DNA from 4 places in the Pantoea sp. X-Soil-MYKO-1785 genome. Region 4 is predicted to be linked to each of the others. Evidence: predicted binding sites of a transcription regulator. Region 4 holds the regulator's gene; each other region holds the start of a gene.
What was found. Region 4 encodes CRP, which controls carbon source genes, mostly activating them, when cyclic AMP is high. Its sites were predicted from a motif close to ATGTGANNNNNNTCACAT; they were not measured.

Region 1 (7,336 bases), 3.3 Mb from region 4:
GTGGCGCCCCGGCGTTTAGTGGTTGAGTATCAGGATTAAGCGGCGTGACGTTTTTTCGCTGATAGTGCAATTGCGTTGCTATCGGGCGAAGAGTAGAATAGCGCGGCTTTAAAGCGGGATGCTGAATTAGAGATCGGCACCCATACATTCATTTTTTACTGGAGTTTATTATGTCTCTAAGCGTAGAAGCTAAAGCAGAGATCGTTGCTAAATATGGCCGTGGTGCTAACGACAGCGGTTCAACCGAAGTTCAGGTTGCCCTGTTGACTGCGCAGATTACTCATCTGCAGGGTCACTTCTCTGAGCACAAAAAAGACCACCACAGCCGCCGCGGTCTGCTGCGCATGGTATCTCAGCGTCGTAAGCTGCTGGACTACCTGAAGCGTAAAGACGTTGCACGCTACAGCAGCCTGATCGAAAGCCTCGGTCTGCGTCGCTAAGTCTGAAAAATCGGGTCGTCGGCGCGTCATGCAGCGTTTTTGCACCGTACGTGACCTGCGATCGGATTTGTGCGAGTTTCGCGAAAAGGGGGCCTTTATGGCCCCTTTTTTCGAGCAATCGGCAGCAATCCGGACCAAACTCATGTATTGTTGCTTAGTGTGATCTTTGTTTGCAGAGTTTCGCGCGGCTAATGAGAGGCTTTACCGCAGGGGCGGTTAAGGGTTGTCATTAGTCGCGAGGGATGCAACTAAAGATCGGTAATCAATGGCAGGCTACAGATAGCCGTGCCCCGAAGTTAAGGACTTTGATTTTGCTGAATCCGATCGTACGCAAATTCCAATATGGTCAACATACCGTCACGCTGGAAACCGGCATGATGGCTCGCCAGGCGACTGCCGCTGTGATGGTGAGCATGGACGATACCGCAGTGTTCGTTACCGTTGTCGGCCAGAAAAAAGCGAAACCAGGTCAGGACTTTTTCCCGCTGACCGTTAACTATCAGGAGCGTACCTACGCTGCTGGTCGTATCCCAGGCAGCTTCTTCCGTCGTGAAGGCCGCCCAAGCGAAGGCGAAACCCTGATTGCGCGTCTGATTGACCGCCCGATTCGCCCGCTGTTCCCGGAAGGCTTTGTTAACGAAGTTCAGGTTATTGCTACCGTGGTTTCCGTAAACCCACAGGTTCACCCGGACATCGTAGCGATGATTGGTGCTTCTGCTGCGCTGGCGCTTTCAGGCCTGCCATTCAACGGCCCAATCGGCTCCGCGCGCGTCGGCTACATTAACGATCAATACGTGCTGAACCCAACCGCCGATGAGCTGAAACAGTCTCGTCTGGATCTGGTGGTTGCCGGTACGCAGAATGCCGTTCTGATGGTGGAATCTGAAGCTGAGATCCTGTCAGAAGAGCAGATGCTGGGTGCGGTGGTATTTGGCCACGATCAGCAGCAGGTTGTTATCGAAAACATCAACGCGCTGGTCGCTGAAGCGGGCAAACCTCGCTGGGACTGGCAGCCAGAAGCCGCAAATACCGCGCTGATTTCTCGCGTGGCTGCGCTGGCTGAAGCGCGCATCAGCGATGCTTACCGCATCACTGATAAGCAGGAGCGTTACACCCAGGTTGGCGTGATCAAAGACGAAACCATCGCAGCCTTGCTGGCTGAAGATGAAACGCTGGATAGCGCTGAAATTGGCGATATCGTGCACAGCCTTGAAAAGAATGTGGTTCGTACCCGCATCCTGAACGGTGAACCGCGCATCGACGGTCGTGAGAAAGACATGATTCGTGGGCTGGATGTGCGTACTGGCGTACTGCCACGTACTCACGGTTCTTCGCTGTTCACCCGTGGTGAAACGCAGGCGCTGGTAACCGCCACGCTGGGCACCACCCGCGATGCGCAGAATCTGGATGAGCTGATGGGCGAACGTACCGACAGCTTCCTGTTCCACTATAACTTCCCTCCGTACTCTGTCGGTGAAACCGGTATGGTTGGTTCGCCTAAGCGTCGTGAAATTGGTCACGGTCGTCTGGCGAAGCGCGGCGTGTTAGCCGTGATGCCAAAAGCGGAAGAATTCCCGTACACCGTTCGTGTGGTGTCGGAAATCACCGAATCCAACGGTTCTTCATCAATGGCTTCTGTCTGTGGTGCCTCACTGGCGCTGATGGATGCAGGCGTACCGATCAAGGCTGCTGTTGCCGGTATCGCGATGGGTCTGGTGAAAGAAAACGAGAAGTTTGTGGTTCTGTCTGACATCCTGGGCGACGAAGATCACCTGGGCGACATGGACTTCAAAGTAGCCGGTAGCCGTGAAGGTATCACCGCGCTGCAGATGGACATCAAAATCGAAGGCATCACGCGTGAAATCATGCAGGAAGCGCTGAACCAGGCCAAGGGTGCGCGTCTGCACATTCTGGGCGTCATGGAACAGGCTATCAGCACTCCGCGTACTGAGATTTCTGAATTCGCACCACGCATTTACACCATCAAAATCAGCTCCGATAAGATCAAAGATGTGATCGGTAAAGGCGGCTCAGTGATTCGTGCACTGACCGAAGAGACGGGCACCACGATTGAAATCGAAGACGATGGCACTGTGAAAATTGCTGCGACCGATGGTCTGAAAGCGAAAGAAGCGATTCGTCGTATTGAAGAGATCACCGCAGAGATCGAAGTGGGCCGCATTTACAGTGGTAAAGTGACCCGCATCGTTGACTTCGGCGCCTTCGTCGCTATCGGCGGTGGTAAAGAAGGTCTGGTACACATTTCTCAAATCGCCGATAAGCGCGTTGAGAAAGTAACCGACTATCTGCAGATGGGTCAGGAAGTTCCGGTTAAGGTGATGGAAGTTGATCGCCAGGGCCGCGTCCGTCTGAGCATCAAAGAAGCGACAGAATCTAAGCCGCAGACTGAAGAAGCTGCAGCGGTGAGCACACCTGACGCTGAATAAGTCGTTGCTGATTTGCCCCTCCTTGCCTGGCAGGGAGGGGCGTTTGTGTCATCGCGAGGGCGGGAATCCTTGTGCACAGCAGGCGGATGACAGGATGGTTATCCCAATGTTTGTATTCGGGAGTGGGAAATGAAGCCTTTTCTGCGCTGGTGTTTTGTTGCGACAGCTTTGACGCTGGCAGGATGCAGCAACTCCAATTGGCGTAAGAACGAAGTTCTTGCAGTACCTTTACAGCCCACACTGCAGCAGGAAGTGATTCTGGCGCGCATGGAACAAATTCTTGCCAGTCGCGCCCTCACCGATGATGAACGCGCACAGCTGTTATATGAGCGCGGAGTGTTGTATGATAGTTTAGGTCTGCGGGCATTAGCGCGGAACGATTTTTCGCAAGCGCTGTCTATAAGACCAGATATGCCAGAAGTGTTTAACTACTTAGGCATATATTTAACGCAGGCGGGCAACTTTGATGCCGCCTATGAAGCGTTTGATTCTGTACTTGAGCTTGATCCAACTTACAACTATGCGCATTTAAACCGTGGTATCGCCCTCTATTACGGCGGTCGATACAAGTTAGCGCAAGATGATCTGCTGGCGTTTTATCAAGACGATCCTAACGATCCTTTCCGCAGTCTGTGGCTCTATCTCGTTGAACGTGAGATGGATGTCGACAAGGCAAAAGTCGCGCTTCAACAGCGTCACGACAAAGCGGTCAGAGACCAATGGGGATGGAATATTGTCGAGTTCTACCTGGGTGACATCAGCGAAAAATCGTTGATGGAAAGTCTCCAGGCGGACGCAACGGATAACACCTCGCTCGCTGAACATCTCAGTGAAACCAACTTCTATTTAGGTAAGTACTACCTAAGTCTGGGGGAGAAGGACGACGCGAAAGCGTTGTTCAAACTGGCGGTGGCCAACAACGTCAATAACTTTGTTGAACACCGATACGCATTGTTGGAACTGGCGCAACTCGGCCAGGCACAAGACGATTTATCAGAATCTGACCAGCAATAGCTGACGAACTTTAATTGCCTGTAAAACCTGTCAAGTCATCATCTTCAGGGATGAGGGCTTTTCTGTTCGTCAAAACTTCTAATTTGAGCCGGTTCACACTTTTTGATGAAAATGACTGAAAGTTTTCACGACGAGTTATGTAGACTGGCCGCCGCAATCTAAGAGGCACGTGTACTACATGACTGATATTCAAACCACTTTTGCTGACCTTGGCCTGAACGCCGACATCCTTGAATCACTGAATGGCATGGGCTACGTTAAGCCATCCCCAATCCAGGCTGAGTGTATTCCTCACCTGCTGGCGGGCCGTGACGTGTTAGGCATGGCGCAGACCGGGAGTGGTAAAACCGCGGCGTTCTCTCTGCCGCTGTTACACAACATTGATCCTACTGTTAAAGCGCCACAAATCCTGGTGCTGGCACCGACCCGCGAACTGGCGGTACAGGTTGCTGAAGCAGTTACCGAATTCTCTAAACATATGCGTGGCCTGAACGTGGTTGCCCTGTACGGCGGCCAGCGTTATGACGTGCAGCTGCGCGCCCTGCGTCAGGGACCTCAGGTTGTGGTAGGTACGCCTGGTCGTCTGCTTGACCACCTGAAACGCGGCACGTTAGATCTGTCTAACCTGCGCGGCCTGGTGCTGGACGAAGCGGATGAAATGCTGCGCATGGGCTTCATCGAAGACGTTGAAACCATCATGGCGCAGATCCCAGCCGATCATCAGACCGCGCTGTTCTCGGCAACCATGCCGGAAGCGATTCGCCGCATCACTAAGCGTTTCATGAAAGACCCACAGGAAGTGCGCATTCAGTCAAGCCTGACCACGCGTCCTGATATCAGCCAGAGCTACTGGACCGCTTACGGTCGTAAAACAGACGCGCTGGTTCGCTTCCTTGAAGCGGAAGACTTTGATGCTGCCATCATCTTCGTGCGTACCAAAAACGCAACCATGGAAGTGGCGGAAGCACTGGAGCGTAGTGGCTACAACAGCGCCGCGCTGAACGGTGACATGAACCAGGCACTGCGTGAGCAGACGCTGGAGCGCCTGAAAGATGGTCGTCTTGACATCCTGATCGCGACCGACGTTGCGGCCCGTGGCCTTGACGTTGAGCGTATCAGCCTGGTAGTTAACTACGACATTCCGATGGACGCAGAATCTTACGTTCACCGTATCGGCCGTACCGGTCGTGCGGGCCGTGCGGGTCGCGCCCTGCTGTTCGTTGAGAACCGCGAGCGTCGTCTGCTGCGCAACATCGAACGCACAATGAAGCTGACTATTCCTGAAGTAGAGCTGCCAAACGCAGAACTGCTGGGTCAGCGTCGTCTGGCTAAATTTGCGGCTAAAGTCCAGCAGCAGCTGGAAAGCAGCGACCTGGATCAGTACCGTGCGCTGCTGGCTAAAATGCAGCCAGAAGAAGAGATGGATCTGGAAACGCTGGCAGCGGCACTGCTGAAGATGGCACAGGGCGAACGTCCTCTGATTCTGCCACCAGAAGCACCGCGTCCGGCACGTCGCGAATACCGCGATCGTGACGAGCGTGATGGCCGTCGTGACAGCCGCGAAGCGCGTGACTCACGAGGTCCACGTGAAAGCCGTGATGGCGACCGTCCACGTCGTGAACGTCGTGACGTTGGCGAAATGCAGCTGTATCGCATTGAAGTGGGTCGCGATGATGGTGTTGAAGTTCGTCACATCGTTGGTGCGATTGCTAACGAAGGCGACATCAGCAGCCGTTACATCGGTAACATCAAGCTGTTCGGCACTCACTCAACCATCGAGCTGCCGAAAGGCATGCCAGGCGATGTGCTGCAGCACTTCACCCGTACGCGTATTCTGAACAAGCCGATGAATATGCAGCTGCTGGGTGATGCACAGCCGAACGAAGGCCGTGGCGATCGTCGTCCAGCCGGTGGTGAGCGTCGTGGTCCTGCTGGTGCAGGCGCGGGCGCAAACCGTGAAGGTGGTCGTCGCTTCTCTTCTGAACGCCGTGAAGGTGGTCGTGAAGGCGGACGCAGCTTCAACCGTGAAGGCGGTCGTGGTCCACGTCGTGAAGATGGCGCTGCCGCAGCACCACGTCGTCGTGACGTATAACAGACGTTAAGTCGTGATAAAAAGGGAAGCCCTCGGGTTTCCCTTTTTTTATGCCTGTCAGGCGCCGCCGCTGATCATCACGCGCTCGCCGCTGACGTAGGCTGACTCCTCAGAGGCGAGAAACAGCGCCACCTGGGCGACATCTTCCGGCAGGCCAAACCGTCCCAGCGGTGTAGCCGCCAGCAGTTGCGCCTTGAGCTGCGGGCTGATCTTCTTGGCTGCCAGCAAACCCTCGGTCAGGATCATCCCCGGCGCTAATGCGTTGACCCGAATATTTTTTGCCCCCAGCTCCCGTGCCAGACCCTGGGTCAGGGTATCAATCGCCCCTTTGGTGGCGGCCCACAGCACCGAGCCAGGAGTACTGTTTTTGCTGTTGAGGGCGCTAAGGTTAATGATGCTGCCACCGTGCGGCGGAAAGTGGTGAATCGCCTGCTGACACACCAGCATGGTGCCGAGCAGATTAACGTCGATCTGCTGGCGCATTACCTCCAGCGTCAGGGCTGCAAAGTCACCGTGATGGAAACTGCCGGCATTATTGACCACGATATCCGGTGCCCCGAACTCCGCCACGGTGGTGGCAAAAAGCCGCTCAACCTCGCGCGGTTGTGAGATATCCGCCTGTACCGCCACCGCCTCGCTGCCCAGCGACAGGATATCGCTCACCACATCGGCCGCACCCGGCTCGTCCTGGCGATAGTTGACCACCACGCGCGCGCCAGCGGTGGCAAAAGCGATGGCGATCGCCGCGCCAATGCCTTTTGACGCGCCCGTCACCAGCGCTATTTTGTTTTCCAGAGCTTTCATAATATTGTTCTCTGTCGTAATGATTGCGTCGGTAGACTATGCGCGCTGGTGCCGGATGTGGGTAGCGCAATCCTGCAAGCTTTTTGCACGATCCTGCAAAGATGAGCGCGCAAGGCAGGCGCCGGGATTAACTTACGTTAAGATCTGCCGCATCTGAATCCGGAGTGGAACGGGACGGGAGGAGTGATGACAGAAGCCCCTGAGTGGCAAACGCTGGCGCAGCTGATCGATCGTCACGCGCCGAGTGATGGCCGGCACACCAGCGCCATTGACTGCCTGTTTTTTGGCCGTAGTTCAGCCCCCAGTGAGCCGGTGCACATTGCCCAATGGGCCAGTTTTGCGCTGGTGGCGCAGGGCGGTAAAGCGCTGCATATCGGCGATGAGATCCTGCATTACGGGCCGGGCGATCTGCTGCTGGTAACGCTGGATATGCCGGTCCGCGGCTGCGTCACCGTAGCCACGCCGGAAAAGCCCAATCTGGGTATCGGCATCACCATCAATGAAACCCGGCTGATGCGTTACCTCGAGCAGTTTCCGCC
Region 2 (7,336 bases), 1.5 Mb from region 4:
GCCATCACTCTCTGCCGGTGATCGGCCAGGGCAGCTGGTATATGGGCGAAAACCCGGCGCAGCGTGCAACCGAAGTCGCTGCGCTGCAGGCCGGACTGGCGTGCGGTCTGCGCCTGATCGACACGGCAGAAATGTACGCTGACGGCGCGGCCGAAGAGGTGGTGGGTGAAGCGCTGCAGGGGCGTCGTGACCAGGCGCTGGTGGTGTCTAAAGTCTATCCGTGGAATGCCGGTGAGCAGGATGCCATTGAAGCCTGCGAGCGCAGCCTGCGCCGCCTGAGAACCGATTACCTCGATCTCTACCTGCTGCACTGGCGCGGTAACATTCCGCTGGAAGAGACGATACGGGCGATGGAATGTCTGCAGCAGCAGGGTAAAATCCGCTACTGGGGCGTCTCTAATTTCGATACCGATGATATGGCTGAGCTGTGGGATGAAGCGGGTGGGGCGCAGTGCGCGACCAATCAGGTGCTTTACCATCTCGGCTCACGCGGCATTGAATACGATCTGTTGCCAGCCTGCCAGCAGCGAAACCTGCCGATCATGGCTTATTGCCCGCTGGCGCAGGCCGGACGACTGCGCGAAAGCCTGTTCAGCGATCCTCAACTGACCCGACTTGCACAGCAAAAGGGCATCAGCGTGGCGCAGCTGCTGCTGGCCTGGGTGATCCGTCAGCCTGGGGTTATCGCCATTCCCAAAGCCAGTTCTGTCGCCCATGTGCAGGAAAATGCTGCGGCGCTGGAGGTGGTGCTGACAGAGGACGATCTCACCCTGATTAACCAGCGCTATCCGGCACCGCAGCACAAGTTGCCGCTCGACGTGGTTTAAGCTTTAACCGCCTCGCCGCTGATTTTTTTCTTCAGGCGGAAGGTGGTCGCCAGACGGGCCGGCTTTTCGCCTGCGCTGCGCAGTGGCTGGTTGATACGGGCCGTTTCCACGCAAACCATGGTCTTGTAGCCCTCATTCGGCATATCGGCCATGCTGCAGGAGAGCTCAACCCCTGGATTCCACGTCACAACGTCACTGTGATGGTGGTGATAGACTTCAATCTGCCGCTGAGCAGCCGGATCGTTGATCACTGAGCAATCTTCGGCTGCGGTAAAGATGCGGTCAATTCGGCCCGGATAGCGCTGCTTTCCGTCACTGCTGCCGATCTCACCCTGATTTACCTTGTCGATATAGCTGTTTCCCAGTCCTGACACTTCAACTCCGCTGATATCGCTGACGGTGAAATAACTGTGCAGGGCAGCGGTTGCTTCGATGTCACCGTGCGCTTCCAGTTCGATTTCGCAGTGCTGGCCGAGCCGGAAGCGGGCAATTAAGGTGAATTCATGCGGCCACAGCTTCAGCGTCTGAGCATTGCTTTCCAGCACCAGCGTCAGCATCACGCCATCTTCATTTTCATCATGCGCTGACAGCGTCCACGGCTGATTACGGGCAAAGCCGTGCGCCGGTTCGCCTGCCGGGCCAAACCATGGCCAGCAGATCGGCACGCCACCGCGAATCGCTTTACCGGGGGCAAACTGGCTCTTGTCGCTGAGCCACAGCACCGGCTGCTCACCGCTAGGCTGCCAGGCAATCAGATGGGCACCCTGCAGAGTCAGGGCGGCGCGCACTTTGGGATGACTGACGATAATCGCCGGCAGTTCTCCAACCTGACGCTGCGACAGGTAAGGGGAGATCTGCGTCACCACCGGCAGAGAAAACAGTTTATCTTGCATGTTCGATTCCTTCCTGAGCGGATCAAAAAAAGGGCGACCGAAGTCGCCCTTATTCTCAGTGATGTCTGGCTGCCTTATTTAGCAGAAACCAGCGCAATCAGGTCGAGAACTTTGTTTGAGTAGCCAGTTTCGTTGTCGTACCAGGAAACCAGTTTCACAAAGTTGTCGTTCAGCGCGATACCGGCTTTAGCGTCAAACACTGAAGTCAGGATTTCGCCGTTGAAGTCAGTAGAAACTACGTCATCTTCAACATAGCCCAGCACGTCTTTCATCTCGCCTTCTGCAGCAGCTTTGATAGCAGCACAGATTTCTTTGTAAGAGGCCGCTTTTTCCAGACGTACAGTCAGGTCAACCACGGAAACGTTAGGGGTTGGTACGCGGAAAGCCATACCGGTCAGTTTGCCGTTCAGCTCTGGCAGAACTTTACCGACTGCTTTCGCTGCGCCAGTTGATGAAGGGATGATGTTCTGAGATGCGCCGCGGCCGCCGCGCCAGTCTTTGTGAGACGGGCCATCAACGGTTTTCTGAGTAGCGGTAGTTGCGTGAACAGTGGTCATCAGACCTTCAACGATACCAAACTTGTCGTTGATCACTTTTGCCAGTGGAGCCAGGCAGTTAGTGGTGCACGATGCGTTAGAAACGATATCCTGACCCTGGTATTTGTCGAAGTTTGCACCACGAACAAACATTGGGGTGTCATCTTTCGATGGACCGGTCAGAACAACTTTCTTCGCGCCTGCAGTGATGTGTTTACGTGCAGTTTCGTCAGTCAGGAAAATACCGGTTGCTTCAGCAACAACGTCAACGCCGACTTCGTCCCACTTCAGGTTAGCCGGATCTCTCTCAGAGGTAACACGGATTTTCTTGCCGTTAACAACCAGTGCGCCGTCCTGAACTTCTACGGTGCCGTCGAAACGACCGTGAGTAGAGTCATACTTCAGCATGTACGCCATGTAATCGGCGTCCAGCAGGTCGTTGATTGCAACGATTTCGATGTCAGAACGCTGTTGAGCAGCACGGAAAACGATGCGACCGATACGGCCAAAACCGTTGATACCTACTTTGATAGTCATATATTCCACCAGCTATTTGTTAGTGAATAAAAGGTTGCCTGTAAAATTACAAAAACCTTACCAGGCGTCAAGCGGAATCGTGTCAATTGTTGCGACAGGTCAATTCGCCTGAAAGGAATTATTCGATGCGCAATCGCTTGCGGACCGCCAATGATATCGCGCTTCGTTTAATCAATCGCCGAATATATAGGGATGCCCCGGATAAAAGGTGATCAAAGTCACAAATCCGGGTTGCAGACGTCGGACTGAAAGGGTGAGCACGAAAAAAGACCCGTCTTATGTTGATCATTTGTTAGAATAGTAGTCGAAATTTTCAGAATGGCACCTTCCGGAATCTTAAAAATGGCTAAAGACACCGCACCCGAAGCAAAAATTGCGCAGCTGACAGAAATGCAGCGGTATGTGACCCAGCATCGCGGAACGGAGCCGCCTTACAGTGGCGCACTGCTGCACAACAAGCAAGACGGCATTTACCACTGTCTGGTTTGTAACGCGCCGCTGTTTCTGTCTGAGACCAAATATGATTCAGGTTGTGGCTGGCCGAGCTTTTACCAGCCGGTGAGCGACGACGCGATTCGTTATATTGAAGATGATTCACACGGCATGCAGCGCATTGAGATTCGCTGTGGTCAATGTGACGCACATCTGGGACACGTCTTCCCTGATGGCCCGCAGCCGACCGGAGAACGCTATTGCGTCAATTCCGCCTCACTGAATTTTACCGACGAGCAGGGCGAACAGACCAAAGGATAAGGGCGATGAAGCAGCAACTTGAAGCGATGCTCGCCGCAATGACGCCAGAAGTCTATCAGCGACTGGCAACGGCGGTAGAGATTGGTAAATGGCCGGATGGCGTGGCGCTAACCCAGGAACAGCGCGACAATTGTCTGCAGCTGGTGATGCTGTGGCAGGCGCGGCATAACGACAGCCCGCAGCACATGACTATCGGCAAAGACGGCGAGATGGTGACGAAGTCGAAAAAGCAGCTTAAGGAAGAGTTCGGTATCGACTCAGACGTGACCCGCCTCAACCTGCACTGAGTGAGCCATGTTCACCGTCAGGGGGTGATCTGTCTTCACCGGGCAAAAAAAAGCTGGCTTAGCGCCAGCTTTTTTTATATCAGCACCGCGCCCTGGGCGGTCATTTGCGCGAAGGCGATCTCACTGTCTTCGGGATTCAGGTTCACGCCGCGACAGCCTTCTTTGACCACTTCAACCTGGTAGCCCAGCTCGAGCGCGTCCAGTACGCTGTATTTCACGCAGTAGTCGGTCGCCAGCCCCAGCACTACCAGATGGGTAATCTCGCGTTCGCGTAACCAGCTGTCGAGTTCGGTTTTGCGGCGATGGCCGTTATCGAAGAAGGCGCTGTAGCTGTCAACATCCTGATCCTGCCCCTTATGGAACACCGCATCAAACAGCGAACGATCGAGGTCAGGATGGAAATCGGCCCCCTGGCTGCCCTGAATGCCGTGATCCGGCCACCAGATCTGCGCCAGACCGTTTAATTCGCCAAGGGTGTAGACCGGCTCGCCGGAGACCGAGGCAAAACTGCCGTGATCGGCCGGATGCCAGTCCTGCAGCGCGACCACCGGTTCACCATTCTGGATAAAGGTGCGTGCATAGCGGTTGGCAACCTCAACGGTCTGGTCGCCTTCGTGGACGGCCATTGGGCCGCCCGGACAAAAATCATTCTGGATATCAATAATGATCAGTGCGCGTTTCATTACAAGTCGCTCCGTCTCAATCTTCTGTCAGTTCACCGCGCAGATTCTGCTGCATTTTGCTGCGTATTTCATCGGCGGAGAGGTTCTGGCTAAGTAAGAAGTGCAACTTAGTCAGTGCTGCCTCAACGGTCAGATCAAAACCGCTGATGACGCCAGCATGTTCCAGCGCGTTGCCGGTGGCGTAGCCGCCCATATTAACCTTGCCCGAAATGCATTGGGTCAGATTGACCACCACGATACCGCGCTCGCTCGCCTGCTGCAGTTCAGCCAGGAACTCCGCATTCTGCGGTGCATTGCCGACCCCGTAAGAGCACAGAATCAGCGCTTTTACCGGCTGACGCAGGAAGTTGCGCACCACATCGGCGGAGATGCCTGGATAAATGGTCACCACACCAATCGGCTGCGGCGTAATGGTGTGCACAATCAGCCCGCCCTGGCCCTGCGGCGCGGGCGGGGTATTCAGGCGGCGAATATGAATACCGGCTTCCAGCAGCGCGGAAAGGTTAGGCGAAGCGAAAGCATTAAAACCATCGGCGTGCGCTTTGGTGGTCCGGTTGCCGCGGTAGAGGGTATTGTTGAAGAACAGCGACACTTCGCTGATCGGATAATTGGCCGCCACATACAGCGAGTTCAATAAGTTTTGCTGCCCATCCGAACGTAGCTCCGCCAGCGGAATCTGCGAGCCGGTGACGATAACCGGTTTAGCCAGATTCTCCAGCATGAAGGAGAGGGCCGACGCGGTAAACGCCATGGTATCGGTACCATGCAGAATCACAAAACCATCATAGCGATCGTAATTCTGACGGATATCCTCGGCGATTGACTGCCAGTCCTGCGGCGTCATATCGGACGAATCGATCAGCGGCTGATACTCATGAATGGTGAAATCGGGCATCTCGGGACGGTGGAATTCAGGCATGTTAGCCAGCTGCTGCTGCAGATGGCCGGAAACCGGAATGTAACCCTGTGCCGATCGCTGCATACCGATGGTACCGCCGGTGTAGGCTACGTAGATGTTTTTCTTTTGCATTAGAGAACTCAGACTTGCCGTAAAACGCGCAGTATAAGGGGAAAGACCGGGAAAAGCAGCCCGACCAGCGGCCGGGCTGCGAGGTTTATCGCACAGTTTATCGCACGTCGCCGCAGTTCAGGCAGAAGGCGTAACGGTTTTGCGGATCGTTAAGATGATCAAACAGACCAGGTTGCGCTTTCATCGCGCTCATCACATCCAGCATCGGGGCAGGCAGCCAGGCCTTGAGCGGATCCGGCAGCACCGCCTGTACCGAGGCGTTGACCTGGTTTAGCATCATATCGAGGAAGCTCGGGTCATCCTGATACCAGCTCAGCTGCGGTTTGCTCACTTTTGCCAGCTCACCGGCTTTCTTCACCGCATCGTCAAAGTCACCCAGCGCATCGACCAGGCCATTGGCTTTGGCGTCGCTACCGGTCCAGACGTGGCCCTGCGCGATGGCATCAATCTGCTCTGGCGTTTTGTTGCGTGACTTCGCCACCAGCCCCACAAAGTTGCGATAACCATTTTCGATGGTCAGCTGCATCAGCTGCTGAACTTCTGTTGGCAGCGCTTTGGTGCTGGAGATATCGGCCAGCGGTGAGGTAGCCACACCGTCAGTGTGCACACCAATCGCATCCAGACTGTTTTCCAGCGTATTGATCACGCCGAAAATACCGATAGAGCCGGTCAGGGTACTGGGGTTGGCCACGATGTAGTTGGCCGGCGTCGAAATCCAGTAACCGCCGGATGCCGCCATGCCGCCCATCGAAACCACAATCGGCTTACCGGCAGCATGCGCCGCCGCCAGCTCTTCGCGAATCGCTTCAGAGGCCGTTACGCTGCCGCCTGGACTGTTGACCCGCAGGATAATGGCTTTGATTTTCGGATCGAGACGCGCATCGCGAATCTGTGCGGCAGTGGTATCGCCACCGACGTTGCCTGGCGTCTCTTCACCGTCCATGATCGCGCCGCTGGCGAGCACCACGGCAATGTTGCCATCCTGCGCCGGGGCCGGTTTAACCGCATAGTCGTAGATGCTGACGCTGCGATAATCATTACTCTGCTTATCAAGGCCGAAGGTTTTCACCAACTCCTGATCGGCGGCGGCACGGGAACCCAGCACATCCACCAGCTTGTTATCCAGCGCGTACTGCGCAGTATCGCCTTTAACCGCATTCAGACCGGCAATCACCGCCGCCGCACCCGGGAACAGCTGCTCAGGGGTAATCTGACGGTTAGCGGATACGGTATTCAGGTAGTTCTGCCACAGCTGCCCTACCCAGCGGCTGTCAGCGTCGCGGGCGGCAGGTGACATATCGTCACGCAGGAACGGCTCGACTGCGGATTTGTAGGTCCCGACCCGGAATACATGGGAAGTGACTTTCAGTTTTTCCAGCAGGGTTTTGTAATAGAGACCGTTGGTAGCGAAACCGTGCAGATCGACCGTGCCCTGCGGCGACAGGTAGATTTTGCTGGCGTAGCTGGCGAGATAATATTGCGCCTGGCTGTAACTGTCGCCCAGCGCATAGATCGGCTTGCCGCTGTCGCGGAATTCGCGCAGTGCTTTGCCCACATACTGCAGCGAAGGCTGATCGCCGCCGGCAAAGTCGCGTAAATCCAGCACCATACCTTTAATGTTACTGTCTGTTTTAGCCTGTCGAATCGCATCGACGACGTCAAACAGCGAATTTTCCTGCAGCCGATCGCTGCTGGCACCCAGCAACTGACGGCCAATTTTGCTCAGGCGATTACTGACCGAAGGCTTATCGACCAGTACACCACTAAGGTCGACCCGCAGCGCACCTTGC
Region 3 (7,336 bases), 1.5 Mb from region 4:
CGGCTCAGTGTTGTTTGATGAAATAGTATTTCAGGTCTGTCATGTCCTGCGGGTCTTTGCCCGTAAAGCCGCCAACCCAGGGCTTCACCAGGCGCACACTCACGCGGTAGTAAACTGGCACAATTGGTGAGTCTTTGTCGAGTTGTGTTTCAGCCTGCTGATAGAGGCTGGCGCGTTGCGCTTCACTGCCGGCGGTCAGGGTCTCTGACATCAGGCGATCAAACGTCGGGCTGCGGTAAAAGGCGGTATTGATTGAGGCGTTACCGATCAGCATGTTGAGAAAGGTCGACGGCTCGTTGTAATCCGCGCACCAGGTGGCGCGAACCACGTCATACTGCGCCTGATGACGGGTCTCCAGCAGGGTTTTCCACTCCTGATTCTGTAATGTGACCTTCGCACCGAGATTCTTCTGCCACATTGACGCCGCCGCGATCGCCTGACGTTTATTCTGATCGGAGGTGTTATAGAGCAGCGTGAAGGTTAACGGATGACTGGCATCAAATCCCGCCTCTGCCAGTAACTTCTTCGCCGCCTGATTGCGCTGCGCCTGGGTCTGTCTGAACCATTCCGGTGGGGTTAAGTTGATCCCGGCGGTAAACGGTGGCGTCAGGCTGTAGGCCGGAATCTGTCCCTGCCCCATGATCTTGTTGGCAATCACCTCACGGTCGAGGGTCATCTTGATCGCAGCGCGTACGCGCGGGTCGGTAAACGGCGGCTTTTTATTATTAATTTCATAATAGAAAGTGCAAAGTAGCGGACTGACTTTGACCTGCTCGCCCAACTCCTGACGCAGTTTGCCGAACATTTCTGGCGGGATTGCGCTGTTGGTAATGTCGGTGCCGCCGCTGCGATAGCGATTAATATCGCTGTTTTCAGAGGCGATCGGCAGGAAAGTGCCCTGCTCGATCACCGTATGGCTGTTATCCCAGTAATGTGGATTACGCTGCAGGACGATTTTTTCATTGACTACCCAGTCGCTCAGCGTATACGCACCGTTGCCGACATAGTGACCCGGCCGGGTCCAGGCCTCGCCCCACTGCTTGATCGCCGGGGCATAAACCGGCTTCAACGCGGTATGCGCCAGCATGGCGACCAGATAAGGCACCGGTTCACTCAGAGTGATTTGCAGATGATGGGCATCAAGCGCCTTCACACCGAGCCGATCGGGTGACATTTTGCCGGCCAGAATGGCATCAATATTGGCGAAATGGGCAGCCTGCAGATAGCTCGAATAAGGGGAAGCCGTCGCAGGATCGGCCAGTCGACGCCAGCTATAGACGAAATCATCGGCGGTTACCGGTTCGCCGTTGCTCCATTTTGCGTCATCCCGCAGGGTAAAGGTCCACTGGGTGCCCTGCTGGTTTTGCCAGCTCTCCGCTACGCCAGGCACCACCTTGCCGCTGTTATCGGTGTTAACCAGCCCATCAAGCAGATTAAGAATAATATTCGATTCCGGCACGCCTTCAACTTTATGTGGGTCGAGCGACGCCACCTCAGTGCCGTTATTAATGACGATTTGCTGCTGCGGCGCCAGCGTTGTCCCGGCTGGCACCACGGCGCCATAGGCCGGTGAAAGGGCGATTAACAGACATAATGCAATTTTACACCGCTGTTGCTGCAAGTTTTTCATCCCAGTCATCCGAAAGCGCCAACCTTAATTAAGTATCCCGATAGGCTTAAGCAAAAAGCGTTCTCACTTTGGGCTGTCGGAGAAAAATTTTTACGTTGCGCCAAAAATTATCAGAAGCAGCAGAAGCGCGCCAAAGTAAAATAGCTAAAATGTTAACTAATTCTCTTTTATCATGAGAAGTCAGGCAGCGGAAGTGTTAATTTTTGACCTGAAAATATCTTATCGCTATGAAAAATAGCGATTTTAGATAAAAACGAACTTTTTCTGTGGCCAGTAGCGGGATAAAAACACTTTTTTGGCAATTATGCCGGAGATGCGTCATCAGACGTGATGAAAGCGCGCCCGCTGGCAACAGGGGCGCGATTTGTCAGGCTAAGAACGAATAAGAAAGCAGATTATCATGTGAAAATCGTGACATTGCTGTGGCTAAAAACGGGCAAATTCCGATCGGCAGTAATGAAAGTGATAATCCGCTGAATCTATTAAGCGGGATGAATAATTGCATTTTTATGGTGCAGTATTTCAGCGCTTTGCACCATTATGATTCACAACTTCGCTTCGGCCCCTGAATTAAGTCGGGTCGTTAATTGAGTAAGCCGGGGAAAATTGATTTCATTCCGGTCACCACGAACTCAATACCCAGCGCCATCAGCAACAGCCCCATAATACGGGTAATGACGTTAATCCCGGTCTGGCCTAACACCCGCACCATTAATGGCGCGGCCCGAAACAACAGCCAGCAGCAGAAGGCAAAAAGCGCAATCGCCAGGCTAAAACCCAGCAGATTAACCCAGCTGTGGTAGCGCGTGCTCCAGACAATGGTCGAACTGATAGCACCCGGTCCGGCCATCAGCGGCAGTGCCAACGGTACCACCCCAACGCTTTCACGAATTGCGGTCTCTGATTTTTCCTGTTTGTTCTGCTTATCTTCGCCCAGCTTACCGCTGATCATCGACATGGCGATGGTCACCACCAGAATCCCCCCGGCGATGCGGAATGAGTCAATTGAGATGCCGAAAATATGCAGGATCCCGTCACCGAGAAACAGTGAGGTCCACAAAATGATGGCGACCGCGAGGTTAGCCGTCAGATTGGTTTTATTACGCTCGGCAACACCCTGATAGCGGGTCATGCTGATAAATACCGGAATAATGCCTACCGGATTGACCAGCGCAAAAAGCCCGACAAAAAATTTTATATAGCCTGATAAATCTAATAGCGCAGGGTTCACGACAGACTCCGTACTGCTGGGGGGAGGAAAACGCGCCTAATGTAAGGGAAAAAGCGCCCTGACGCCAGATGCGCGCGCAGCTATTTATTCTCCCGATCTGCGCCCGATTCAGCGCTTTTCGCCAGACATTAAAATGCAGCTGGTTTTAGCCGCTATAAGCCTGGCCTTCAGAGGCGAATGCCGTTTCAACAGCCGGCTTCCAAAAAGTGCGGCTGAAAGGTGTCAGCTTGCGTTCAAATTGATCTGTATCAAAATTGCCGTACCTCAAACCAGGTAATCTTTTCGCAACGGAAGTATTAGCAGTATCAAGGTTCAACCGCGGTACTGCCAGAGCAGACTAGTTTAGTAAACATTTGAAAATCCGGGTGTTCTGACCCAAACTAACGTCCCTGCCAGGCGCGACTATACTCAGGACGCAGGATTGTTTACTAAAAAAGTTTAACTTCCTTCAGGAGAACACCATGGCCGTTACTAATGTCGCTGAACTTAATGCACTGGTCGAACGTGTAAAAAAAGCCCAGCGTGAATACGCCAACTTTTCCCAACAACAGGTTGACGCCATTTTCCGTGCTGCCGCGCTTGCCGCCGCAGATGCCCGAATTCCTCTTGCTAAGATGGCCGTTGCTGAATCCGGCATGGGCATCGTCGAAGATAAAGTGATCAAAAATCATTTTGCTTCTGAATATATCTATAACGCCTACAAAGATGAAAAGACCTGCGGTGTGTTAGCAACCGACGACACCTTCGGGACTATCACTATCGCAGAACCGATTGGCCTGATTTGCGGCATCGTGCCGACCACCAACCCAACCTCTACCGCCATCTTCAAAGCGCTGATCAGTCTTAAAACCCGTAACGGTATTATCTTCTCGCCACACCCACGTGCGAAAGACGCTACCAATAAAGCGGCGGATATCGTGTTGCAGGCAGCGATTGCCGCCGGTGCGCCAAAAGATATTATCGGCTGGATTGACGCGCCTTCTGTAGAGCTGTCTAACCAGTTAATGCATCACCCTGACATCAACCTGATTCTGGCTACCGGCGGACCCGGTATGGTGAAAGCTGCTTACAGCTCAGGTAAACCGGCTATCGGTGTGGGTGCCGGTAATACGCCGGTGGTGATTGATGAAACGGCCGACGTGAAACGCGCCGTGGCTTCTATCCTGATGTCAAAAACCTTCGATAACGGCGTGATTTGTGCCTCTGAGCAGTCCGTGATTGTGGTGGATTCTGCCTATGACGCGGTGCGCGAACGTTTTGCCAGCCATGGCGGCTACCTGCTGCAGGGCGCTGAGCTGAACGCAGTACAGAATATCATTCTGAAAAACGGCGGCCTGAACGCGGCGATTGTCGGTCAGCCAGCGTTTAAAATTGCTGAGATGGCGGGCATCACCGTACCGCCAAGCACCAAGATTCTGATTGGTGAAGTGCAGCTGGTGGATGAATCTGAGCCGTTTGCTCACGAAAAGCTCTCCCCGACCCTTGCGATGTATCGGGCCAAAGATTTCCAGGATGCCGTCGATAAAGCGGAAAAACTGGTGGCGATGGGCGGTATCGGACACACCTCCTGCCTGTATACCGACCAGGACAACCAGACCGAGCGCGTTCACTACTTCGGCGACAAAATGAAAACCGCGCGTATTCTGATCAATACCCCGGCTTCACAGGGTGGTATCGGTGACCTCTACAACTTTAAACTGGCCCCTTCTCTGACGCTGGGTTGTGGTTCATGGGGCGGTAACTCCATCTCTGAAAACGTCGGACCGAAACACCTGATCAATACCAAAACTGTCGCCAAGCGAGCTGAAAATATGTTGTGGCATAAACTTCCTAAATCCATCTACTTCCGTCGCGGCTCTCTGCCAATTGCACTGGAAGAGGTGGCTTCGGATGGCGCCAAACGTGCGTTCATCGTTACTGACCGCTTCCTGTTTAACAACGGTTATGCCGACCAGGTGACTCGCGTGCTGAAAGCACACGGCGTTGAAACAGAAGTGTTCTTCGAAGTTGAGGCAGACCCTACGCTGAGCATCGTGCGTAAAGGCGCTGAGCAGATGAACAGCTTCAAACCTGACGTGATTATCGCCCTCGGCGGTGGTTCACCGATGGATGCCGCGAAAATCATGTGGGTGATGTACGAACATCCTGAAACCCATTTCGAAGAACTGGCGTTACGCTTTATGGATATCCGTAAACGTATCTACAAATTCCCGAAAATGGGCGTCAAAGCGCGCATGGTAGCGATCACCACCACCTCCGGTACCGGTTCAGAAGTGACGCCGTTTGCGGTGGTTACCGATGATGCCACCGGCCAGAAATACCCACTGGCTGACTATGCGTTAACCCCGGACATGGCGATTGTCGATGCCAATCTGGTAATGGATATGCCGCGCTCCCTGTGCGCCTTTGGCGGCCTGGATGCGGTAACCCACGCGCTGGAAGCCTATGTGTCAGTGCTGGCTAACGAATACTCTGACGGTCAGGCGCTGCAGGCACTTAAACTGCTGAAAGAGAACCTGCCAGCCAGCTACGCCGAAGGTGCTAAAAATCCGGTGGCGCGTGAACGGGTACACAATGCGGCAACCATCGCCGGTATCGCCTTTGCCAACGCCTTCCTTGGGGTTTGTCACTCCATGGCGCATAAACTGGGTTCAGAGTTCCATATCCCACACGGCCTGGCTAACTCACTGTTAATCGCCAACGTCATTCGTTATAACGCGAACGACAACCCGACTAAACAGACCGCGTTCAGCCAGTATGACCGTCCGCAGGCACGTCGTCGCTACGCAGAAGTCGCAGACCACTTAGGCCTGACGGCCCCAGGCGACCGCACCGCGCAGAAAATTGAAAAACTGCTGGCGTGGCTGGAAGAGATTAAAACTCAACTGGGTATCCCAACCTCTATCCGCGAAGCGGGTGTGGCGGAAGCGGACTTCCTGGCGAAAGTCGATAAGCTGGCAGATGATGCATTCGATGACCAGTGTACCGGCGCTAACCCACGTTATCCGCTGATTGCTGAGCTGAAACAAATTATGCTGGACACCTATTATGGCCGCGAATTTGTTGAACCCTTCTCCAGCGTCGCTGAAGCCGTGGCTGAGCAACCGGTAAAAGGTGTTAAGGTCGAGAAGAAAGCGAAAAACGTCTAATCGGCTGACAAACAAAAAACCCGCCTCGGCGGGTTTTTTTATTTATGGCGCAGCGTTGTCAGTTCAGCGGTGTTTGTGCGCCGTATATCGCCTGCAATGACCCCTGCTCAATCGCCTGCTTGTAATGCTTGCGGCACACTGAGATATAGCGTTCATTGCCGCCTATCACCACCTGCTCACCTTCACTGAACGGTTTACCCTCGCTGTCGAGCCGCAGCACCATGCTGGCTTTGCGGCCACAGTGACAGATGGTCTTCAGTTCTACCAGCTTGTCAGCCCACGCCAGCAGATACTGGCTGCCGGTAAACAGCTCACCACGGAAGTCGGTTCTCAGGCCATAGCAGAGCACCGGGATATCCAGGTTGTCGACCACGTCTGACAACGCCTTCACCTGCTCACGGGTCAGGAACTGACTTTCATCGACCAGCACGCAGTGAATCGGCTGAGCAGCGTGCTCCGTGGCGATATCGCGGTAAAGCGCCGTTTCTGCGTTATACAGCAAGGCAGGCGAAGAGAGGCCAATACGCGAGCTTACGGTACCTGCACCAAAGCGATCGTCAATTTCAGCGGTGTAGACCAGGGTTCGCATTCCCCGTTCCTGGTAGTTATAGGAGGACTGCAGCAAAGCGGTGGATTTACCCGCATTCATTGCAGAGTAGTAGAAATAGAGTTGGGCCATAGCAGCGGGTTCTTCATCAGGACTTAACGGAATGGCGCGCATATTAGCATAAAGCGCCGCTAAAACTGAGCGGGTAGCCGCTGAATAATGTTCGGCACTGGCCGCCCTGCACGGCCAAAACTCAGCTCGATCCGCTGCCTGCCTGAGCAGGCCGCCTGAATAGTAACCCCAACAACAGCCAGTCTATTCCCGGCGGTAATTAATGTATTAAATTTACGTCTTTTAAAAAATGAGACAAAAATAGGCATTAACTGGCTAAAAAGTAAATTTTTCTGAAGAATAATCTTTGCGCTCTTTTATTTTCCCGTCGCGCTTTAATATTAATTTGTGTTGAAGTTATTTATTACCGCCTCTACTATTGTCGGGCAAAACAACTTTTTTATTATTCAGAGACCAGGACAATGAGCGAAGCACTAAAAGTTCTTAATAATATCCGTACGCTGCGTGCTCAGGCCAGAGAGTATCCGATTGACTCGCTGGAAGAGATGCTGGAAAAACTTGAAGTGGTGGTAAAAGAACGCCGCGAAGAGGAGTCACTGACTCAGGCAGAGAATGCCGAGCGTGCACGTAAACTGGAACAGTATCGTGAAATGCTGCTGGCGGACGGCATCGATCCGAATGAATTGCTTGGCTCCCTGTCAGACAAC
Region 4 (7,336 bases):
GCTGCATCCTTTCCGGGAAGGAAATGGCCGGGCGCAACGCATCTTTTTCGAGCAGCTGGCGCTGCATGCTGGTTATCTGCTGGCATGGGAGGCGACCGATGCCGAAAGCTGGCGGGCGGCGAATCAGGCAGGCGTTGCCGGCGACCTGCAGCCGCTGGAGCAGGTATTTGCGAAAGTGGTGAGCGAGCCGACGTAACCGCGTAGAATAGCGGCGCTGTTAACCACTCTGGATTAGTCATGCTGCTGCTGATCGACAACTACGACTCCTTTAGCTGGAATCTTTATCAATATTTCTGCGAGCTGGGCGCGCAGGTTCGGGTGGTGCGCAACGATGCCATCACCCTGCAGCAAATGGATGCGCTGCCGCTGACCCATCTGGTGATCTCCCCGGGACCCTGTACTCCCAACGAATCCGGTATTTCACTGGCGGCGATTCGCCACTTTGCCGGACGTTTGCCGGTGCTGGGCGTTTGCCTCGGACATCAGGCGATTGCTCAGGCGTGGGGCGGCGAGGTGGTGCGCGCCCGTCAGGTGATGCACGGTAAAACCTCGCTGATTCAGCACAGCAACAGCGGCGTGTTCCGCCAGCTGAATAATCCACTTACCGTCACCCGTTACCATTCATTGATCGTAAAACGCGATACGCTGCCTGACGCCTTTGAAGTCACCGCCTGGAGCCTGCGTGACGGTCAACCCGACGAAATCATGGGGATCCGCCATAAAACTCTGGCGCTGGAAGGGGTGCAATTCCATCCTGAAAGCATTCTCAGCGAGCAGGGACACCAGCTGCTGCGCAACTTCCTGTCGCAATAGTTTGCCTTTAAGTGATTTTTTATGCATATTTTGTGATTATTATTTCACGGCAGTACAACGATCATTCAAATGGGGTCACTAATGGCAGCCGAAAAAATTGCGGTCACACGGGAAACGTTCGATAACGTTATTTTGCCTGTTTATGCACCAGCGCAGTTCGTGCCGGTGAAAGGCAAGGGCAGCCGCGTCTGGGATCAGCAGGGCAAAGAGTATATCGACTTTTCGGGCGGCATCGCCGTGACCGCGCTCGGCCATTGCCATCCTGCGCTGGTGGAAACGCTGAAAAGCCAGGGCGAAACGCTGTGGCATACCAGTAACGTCTTCACCAACGAACCGGCGCTGCGTCTCGCCAGCAAGTTAATCAGCGCCACCTTTGCTGAGCGGGTGTTTTTCGCCAACTCCGGTGCAGAAGCGAATGAGGCGGCGTTTAAGCTGGCACGCTATTACGCCTGCAAACGTCACAGTCCGTTCAAAAGTAAGATTATCGCCTTCCACAACGCTTTCCACGGCCGGACGCTGTTTACCGTAACAGTTGGCGGACAGCCAAAATATTCTGATGGCTTTGGCCCCAAACCGGCCGATATCGTCCACGTGCCGTTCAATGATTTGGCTGCGGTTAAGGCGGTTATCGACGATCACACCTGCGCTATCGTGGTTGAGCCGATTCAGGGCGAGGGCGGCGTGGTGCCCGCAACCGAAGAATTTATGCATGGGCTGCGTGAACTGTGCGATCAATATCAGGCGCTGCTGGTGCTGGATGAAGTCCAGAGCGGTATGGGACGCAGCGGCAAGCTGTTTGCTTATGAGCACTATGGCGTGCAGCCCGATATTCTGACCTCGGCCAAAGCACTGGGCGGCGGTTTCCCGGTCAGCGCCATGCTGACCACCCATGAGATCGCCTCTACCATGGCGCCTGGCGTGCACGGCACCACCTACGGCGGCAATCCGCTGGCCTGCGCCATTGCCGAGACCGCGCTGGACATTATCAATACCCCGGCGGTGCTGGAAGGCGTTAGCGTCCGGCGTCAGCAATTTGTCAGCGCGCTGCAGGCGATTGATGCGAAGTACGATCTGTTCAGTGATATTCGCGGCAAAGGCCTGCTGATTGGCGCGGCGCTGAAGCCTCAGCATAGCGGCAAGGCGCGCGATATCCTCAATGCGGCAGCCGCAGAAGGGGTAATGGTGCTGGTGGCCGGCACCGACGTGATGCGTTTTGCACCTTCGCTGATCATCGAACCCGCCGACATCGAAGAGGGCATGCGCCGCTTCGCCGCCGCCGTCGGCAAGGTGATTAGCGGCTGATTTAGTTTTTGCGTAACCGTCTGATCAGCCAGCGGCCATGTTGCGGTCGCTGGCTCCACGCCAGAGAAGAAATGGTGTGCATCACGCTCAGATGATCCAGAATACGGCGCACATGCTGTTCGACGACTGTCACCGGCCCTTCATTAATATTTTCTACCTCATCCAGCAGGTTAACCTGCGAACTGGCACCGTCATATTCCAGCCGCTGCTGACAACGTTGCAGCGCAATTTCGCAGGACTGCAGATAGCGCTCAGCTAACGAGGCGGTCAGCATGGTGTGTTCGCGCGCCAGAATCGTCATTGCATTGATGTGCTCAACAATAAACTGGCTGTGGGTGACCCACAGACGCATATCTTTGAGGTACTGAGCGTTGAAAGCCGGTTCCTGCATCGCCTGGTTCAGGGAGTTAAACAGCGCATTGTGCGCCTGATTGACCCGTATCCGCTGGTACGCCAGTTTCTCCGGCGACTGTTCCGCCCCCAGCAGCAGCCGTAGCGCATCCTGATAGGTTTCCAGTGCGTCGTGGGCGTTCTGCCGCAGTAAGCCGCTCTGCCACTGCGGCCACAGCCACAGCATTCCGCCAAAGGCGATCAGGCAACCCATCAGCGTATCCATCAGGCGTGGCAGCAGGAACTGCGCCCCGTTCAGCGACAGCAGCTGCAGCGAGTAGACCGCCGTCACCGTAAAACCAATCATCGACCAGCCGTAAAACTGGCGGGTAAACCGGTAGCTGATAAAGGTGATCAGCAGCATGATCAGCAGCACCAGCGACTCCGGCACCGCCAGGCGTAAGGTGGCAGCCGCAATCACCAGACCGGCAAACGTGCCCAGCGCCCGGTGCTGGATGCGGACGCGGGTGGCACCGTAGCCGTTCTGGCTGACGAACATAATGGTCATCAGAATCCAGTACGGCTTAGGAATGTTGAAAAACAGCGCCAGCGCGCTGCCCAGCATCAGCATCACCGCAAAGCGACCGGCGGTGCGCAGCGCCGATGAACGCCACGACAGGTAGCTGCGCAGCGCCGGCAAAAGCGGCAGACGGCGCTGGCGATCGGCCATCAGGTCACGTTGATAGAGCGGCTTTTGGGTGCGAAGCACCCGCGCAATACGATTGAAGTGATAGAGGCAGAAATTCCCCACCGGATTATCAGGATGCTGACGGGCAATTTTTTCCAGCGCGCTGAGCTGCTTCTCCATGCCAAAACGATCCGGCAACTGGTGATAGAGAATGTTATCCGCCAGCACCCGTAAGCGGGCCGAAATAGTCTGGGCATTCCAGCGGATCACCGCTTCGGCATGGCTCTGCTCCACCAGTTTCTGCACCTCTTCCGGCTGATGCAGGCTGACCGAGATGTGTTCCTGCAGGTCCAGCGCCACCTGAAAGGCGCGGGTCAGCCGCTTATGGCTGTGATCCCGGCTGGCGGAAAGCATGTGCATCTGCTGGTAACAGGTGGTGATCATATCGACCACTTTCTGCTGGCGCGCCAGCAGCGGCGGCAGGGCCTTTTCCGGGTCGGTCAGCTGGGTCAGCAGGGTATATTTGGCATCGCAATAGTTGGCCAGTTCGCGGTAGATCAGGCTCAGGCTTTCACGCATCGGCTGCTCTTTCCACAGCCAGAACCAGAACCAGTTAAACAGCCCATACCATAGCGTGCCGCCGATATAGAGCAGCGGCGGCACATAGATCGGCATACGGCCAATCAGGCTCAGCGTGAAGATGGCGGCGATCAGGGTGCCGGGCAGCAGGCGGCCGTGTAGCGGACTGATTTCGCCGGTGACCCCCAGCAGCAACGGCAAGGCGAACAGAATCAGCGGCAGCGGAATGGCGTGCTGCGTCAGCCACTGAATCAGGAAGCTGCCGAGCGCAAACAGGCTGCCGCCGACAATCAGGCGTTTGAAGAAGCGTTTATGCGGGGTATCCAGACCGGCGATATTGCAACAGGCGGGAACTAACGAGAACAGCAGACCTTTTTGCAGGTCGCCAGCCAGCCAGCCCAGCGCCACGGGCAGACAGAGCACCAGGGTTTGCCGCAAGGCGTAGTTGACTTCAGGATGGTAAATAATTCGACGCCACATCGGCCCAACACAAACAATAACGGCGCGATGTTGCCATCACGCCGTGGGTGACAGGAATTAGCGGGTGCCGTAAACGACGATGGTTTTGCCGTGTGCAGAGATCAGATTCTGATCTTCCAGCATCTTCAAAATACGGCCCACGGTTTCACGTGAACAACCAACGATTTGGCCAATTTCCTGACGAGTAATTTTAATTTGCATGCCGTCGGGATGCGTCATGGCGTCTGGCTGCTTCGCCAGGTTAAGCAGAGTCTGAGCAATGCGTCCGGTCACGTCGAGGAAAGCGAGGTTACCCACTTTTTCAGACGTAACCTGCAGGCGACGCGCCATCTGCGACGACAGTCGCATCAGGATATCCGGGTTAACCTGGATCAGCTGACGGAATTTCTTGTAGGAAATCTCCGCCACTTCGCACGCGGTTTTCGCACGTACCCAGGCGCTGCGCTCCTGACCTTCTTCGAACAGGCCAAGCTCGCCAATGAAATCGCCCTGATTCAGGTAAGAAAGAATCATCTCTTTGCCTTCTTCATCTTTGATCAGAACCGCAACGGAACCTTTCACGATGTAGTAAAGCGTTTCAGCTTTTTCACCTTGATGAATCAGCGTACTTTTGGATGGATACTTGTGAATATGGCAATGGGACAGGAACCATTCGAGTGTAGGGTCTGTTTGCGGTTTGCCGAGAACCATTCGCTATTATCCTCTGTTGTAATCGTGCCCAAAATACAGGGGGCAGTTTTCCCTGTCAGGCGATGAAAGCTTCAAGCGTTTCCCTTACAGGAAATTATTCGGGCTGCATTCGGCGCAGTGCGCATCATTCTTCCCGGCTTCGCCATCAGGTGACGAAAAATATTTTCAGCACTGTTTGTAGCACAGCTTTTGCCGACTGTCTTCTGTTGTCTCGCTTCAGCTAACAGCGGATTTCTCTGGATTGCTGTTTACCAGGCGAAAGCGTACTCTGACGGCAAAACCGCATATTCTGGAGCGAAAATCATGCAGGCAAGAGTGAAATGGGTAGAAGGACTGACATTCCTCGGTGAGTCGTCATCCGGTCATCAGGTGTTAATGGATGGCAATTCGGGTGATAAAGCGCCCAGCCCAATGGAGATGGTGCTGATGGCGGCAGGCGGATGCAGCGCCATCGACGTGGTTTCAATTCTGCAAAAAGGTCGCAACGATGTGGCTGATTGTGAAGTGAAACTGACCTCAGAACGTCGTGAAGAAGCGCCGCGAATCTTTACGCACATCAACCTGCACTTTATCGTGAGCGGCAAAGCGCTACAGGATAAGGCGGTCTCACGCGCGGTGGATCTTTCTGCTGAAAAATATTGCTCGGTCGCTATCATGCTGGGTAAAGGCGTCACCATCACCCACAGCTATGAAGTGATCGAACTGTAATAGCCGCAAGGGTCATTGCAGACCTGCTAACTTCACTTCCAGTATCTGATGCAGGTTGATTTAAGACTGTGCCTGGGCAGGGAACCGGGTCAGATCGGAAAGTCGCTTAAGCCAATCCCTGGCCGCTCGACCCGCGCCGTCCCTGGCGCGGGACGCTTTCCTCTTCTGACCCGGTTCCCTGCGTGTTGAACTTATCTATTGCTGCCAGATTCTTTCTGCCCAGGGTTTGTCTGTAGCGACCTTCCTGAAACCGGATGCGGTTGTCGGACGTGAAGCGAAGGGAGCATATGCCTGTAGCAAAGCATCGCGGGCCAGGGATGGCCCGCGCTGAGCCTGCCAGGGATAGCGGTTTTGCGTCTTTGCGAAAGGTGTATGCTCCCTGAAGCCTGCCCAGGGGTAAGTCTTTAGCCGCAGGAAAGCCAGTTTTACTATCTTTGTTAAAGACATCTGCTCTCAGAGCGGTTTTTGCTGGCCTCTTACTCTATCCGCTTGCCTTCCACCAGCCGCTTCACCAGCGGACCCATGATCAGCTCCATCGCCAGCCCCATTTTCCCGCCCGGCACCACCAGCGTATTGATATGCGAAATGAACGATCCCTGCAGCATCGCCAGCAGATAAGGAAAGTCGATATCGTCCAGCGCCTGAAAATGGATCACCACGAAGCTCTCATCCAGTGACGGAATCGCGCGGGCGGCAAACGGATTCGAAGTGTCGACCGTCGGCACCCGCTGGAAGTTCAGGTGGGTGCGCGAGAACTGTGGCGTAATGAAATTAATGTAATCTTCCATTGAACGCACCACCGAATCCATTACTGCTTCACGCGAATGGCCGCGTTCGCTGGTGTCACGCACCAGCTTCTGAATCCACTCGAGGTTAACAATCGGCACCACGCCTACCAGCAGGTCGACATGTTCCGCCACGTTATGCTGGGCGGTCACTACGCCACCGTGCAGTCCTTCGTAAAACAGGATATCGGTGTTTTGCGGCAGCGGCTGCCACGGCGTAAAGGTGCCCGGCACCTGATTCCACGGCACCGCTTCATCATAGGTATGCAGGTACTTACGCGACTGGCCCTGGCCGTCGAGCCCATACTGCCTGAAGCTCTGCTCCAGTAAGCCAAAGTCATTGGCTTCCGGACCGAAATAGCTGACATGACGGCCTAAATCGCGCGCCTTGCGGATCGCCATATCCATTTCAGGCCGGGTGAAGCGGTGGAAACTGTCGCCTTCCAGTTCGGCAGCGTGCAGATCAAGCTGCTGAAAAATTTTACGGAACGCGAGACTGGTGGTGGTGGTCCCCGCGCCGCTGGAACCGGTGACGGCGATTATCGGATGGCGTGCTGACATAAAAAAGCTCCCTGTGAAATCGGGTCATGCGCATTGTTAACATGAATTGCCGCTGGCTGCATCAGCCGCGAAATTCTTTGCGCGGCATGATATTGACCGATTCATGCAGTTCCGACCACACCAGCACTACTTCGCCGGTTTCCAGCTGGCGGCGCACGTCAGCCACTTTTTCGTTCAGGCTGCGTTCCTGCTCGCCGTAGTCGGTGCCTTCACGCAGTACGAAAGTTTCAATCAGATTTTCAAGCGTCTCAGGTGAGACCTGTTGCCAGGGAATAATCACAACGTTAGGTTTCCAGAAAAGGGGCAATCCACTGGGGTATGCGCTGTTCAAGCCACATTTCGGGCTGGCGCAACGTCCCGCCGACAAAGCCAACGTGACCGCCGTGCGGCGTCAGTTGAT

Region 1: yrbN (protein YrbN) is a predicted target of CRP. The motif match lies at 3,983-4,000, and genes of this name have one in related genera.
Region 2: msrB (peptide-methionine (R)-S-oxide reductase MsrB) is a predicted target of CRP. The motif match lies at 3,000-3,017, and genes of this name have one in related genera.
Region 3: adhE (bifunctional acetaldehyde-CoA/alcohol dehydrogenase) is a predicted target of CRP. The motif match lies at 3,098-3,115, and genes of this name have one in related genera.

The regions. Positions count from the first base shown of each region.
Region 1 covers NZ_AP036000.1:469,072-476,407, forward strand. The annotation lists gene truB (tRNA pseudouridine(55) synthase TruB) at 1-39, shown strand, start outside; gene rpsO (30S ribosomal protein S15) at 171-440, shown strand; gene pnp (polyribonucleotide nucleotidyltransferase) at 752-2,887, shown strand; gene nlpI (lipoprotein NlpI) at 3,017-3,901, shown strand; gene yrbN (protein YrbN) at 4,007-4,063, shown strand; gene AC6I8D_RS02135 (DEAD/DEAH family ATP-dependent RNA helicase) at 4,080-5,993, shown strand; gene AC6I8D_RS02140 (SDR family NAD(P)-dependent oxidoreductase) at 6,051-6,797, opposite strand; gene AC6I8D_RS02145 (AraC family transcriptional regulator) at 6,984-7,336, shown strand, end outside.
Region 2 covers NZ_AP036000.1:2,334,430-2,341,765, reverse strand. The annotation lists gene AC6I8D_RS11310 (aldo/keto reductase) at 1-827, shown strand, start outside; gene AC6I8D_RS11305 (D-hexose-6-phosphate mutarotase) at 824-1,720, opposite strand; gene gapA (glyceraldehyde-3-phosphate dehydrogenase) at 1,795-2,793, opposite strand; gene msrB (peptide-methionine (R)-S-oxide reductase MsrB) at 3,136-3,546, shown strand; gene AC6I8D_RS11290 (YeaC family protein) at 3,552-3,833, shown strand; gene pncA (bifunctional nicotinamidase/pyrazinamidase) at 3,908-4,516, opposite strand; gene ansA (asparaginase) at 4,533-5,546, opposite strand; gene sppA (signal peptide peptidase SppA) at 5,644-7,336, opposite strand, start outside.
Region 3 covers NZ_AP036000.1:2,314,591-2,321,926, forward strand. The annotation lists gene AC6I8D_RS11170 (ABC transporter substrate-binding protein) at 5-1,630, opposite strand; gene AC6I8D_RS11175 (YchE family NAAT transporter) at 2,214-2,861, opposite strand; gene adhE (bifunctional acetaldehyde-CoA/alcohol dehydrogenase) at 3,323-6,010, shown strand; gene tdk (thymidine kinase) at 6,069-6,689, opposite strand; gene hns (histone-like nucleoid-structuring protein H-NS) at 7,091-7,336, shown strand, end outside.
Region 4 covers NZ_AP036000.1:3,814,543-3,821,878, reverse strand. The annotation lists gene AC6I8D_RS18190 (putative adenosine monophosphate-protein transferase Fic) at 1-196, shown strand, start outside; gene AC6I8D_RS18185 (aminodeoxychorismate/anthranilate synthase component II) at 238-813, shown strand; gene argD (bifunctional acetylornithine/succinyldiaminopimelate transaminase) at 895-2,115, shown strand; gene AC6I8D_RS18175 (YccS/YhfK family putative transporter) at 2,117-4,192, opposite strand; gene crp (cAMP-activated global transcriptional regulator CRP) at 4,250-4,882, opposite strand; gene AC6I8D_RS18165 (OsmC family protein) at 5,186-5,590, shown strand; gene AC6I8D_RS18160 (phosphoribulokinase) at 6,067-6,936, opposite strand; gene AC6I8D_RS18155 (YheU family protein) at 6,998-7,216, opposite strand; gene AC6I8D_RS18150 (hydrolase) at 7,221-7,336, opposite strand, start outside.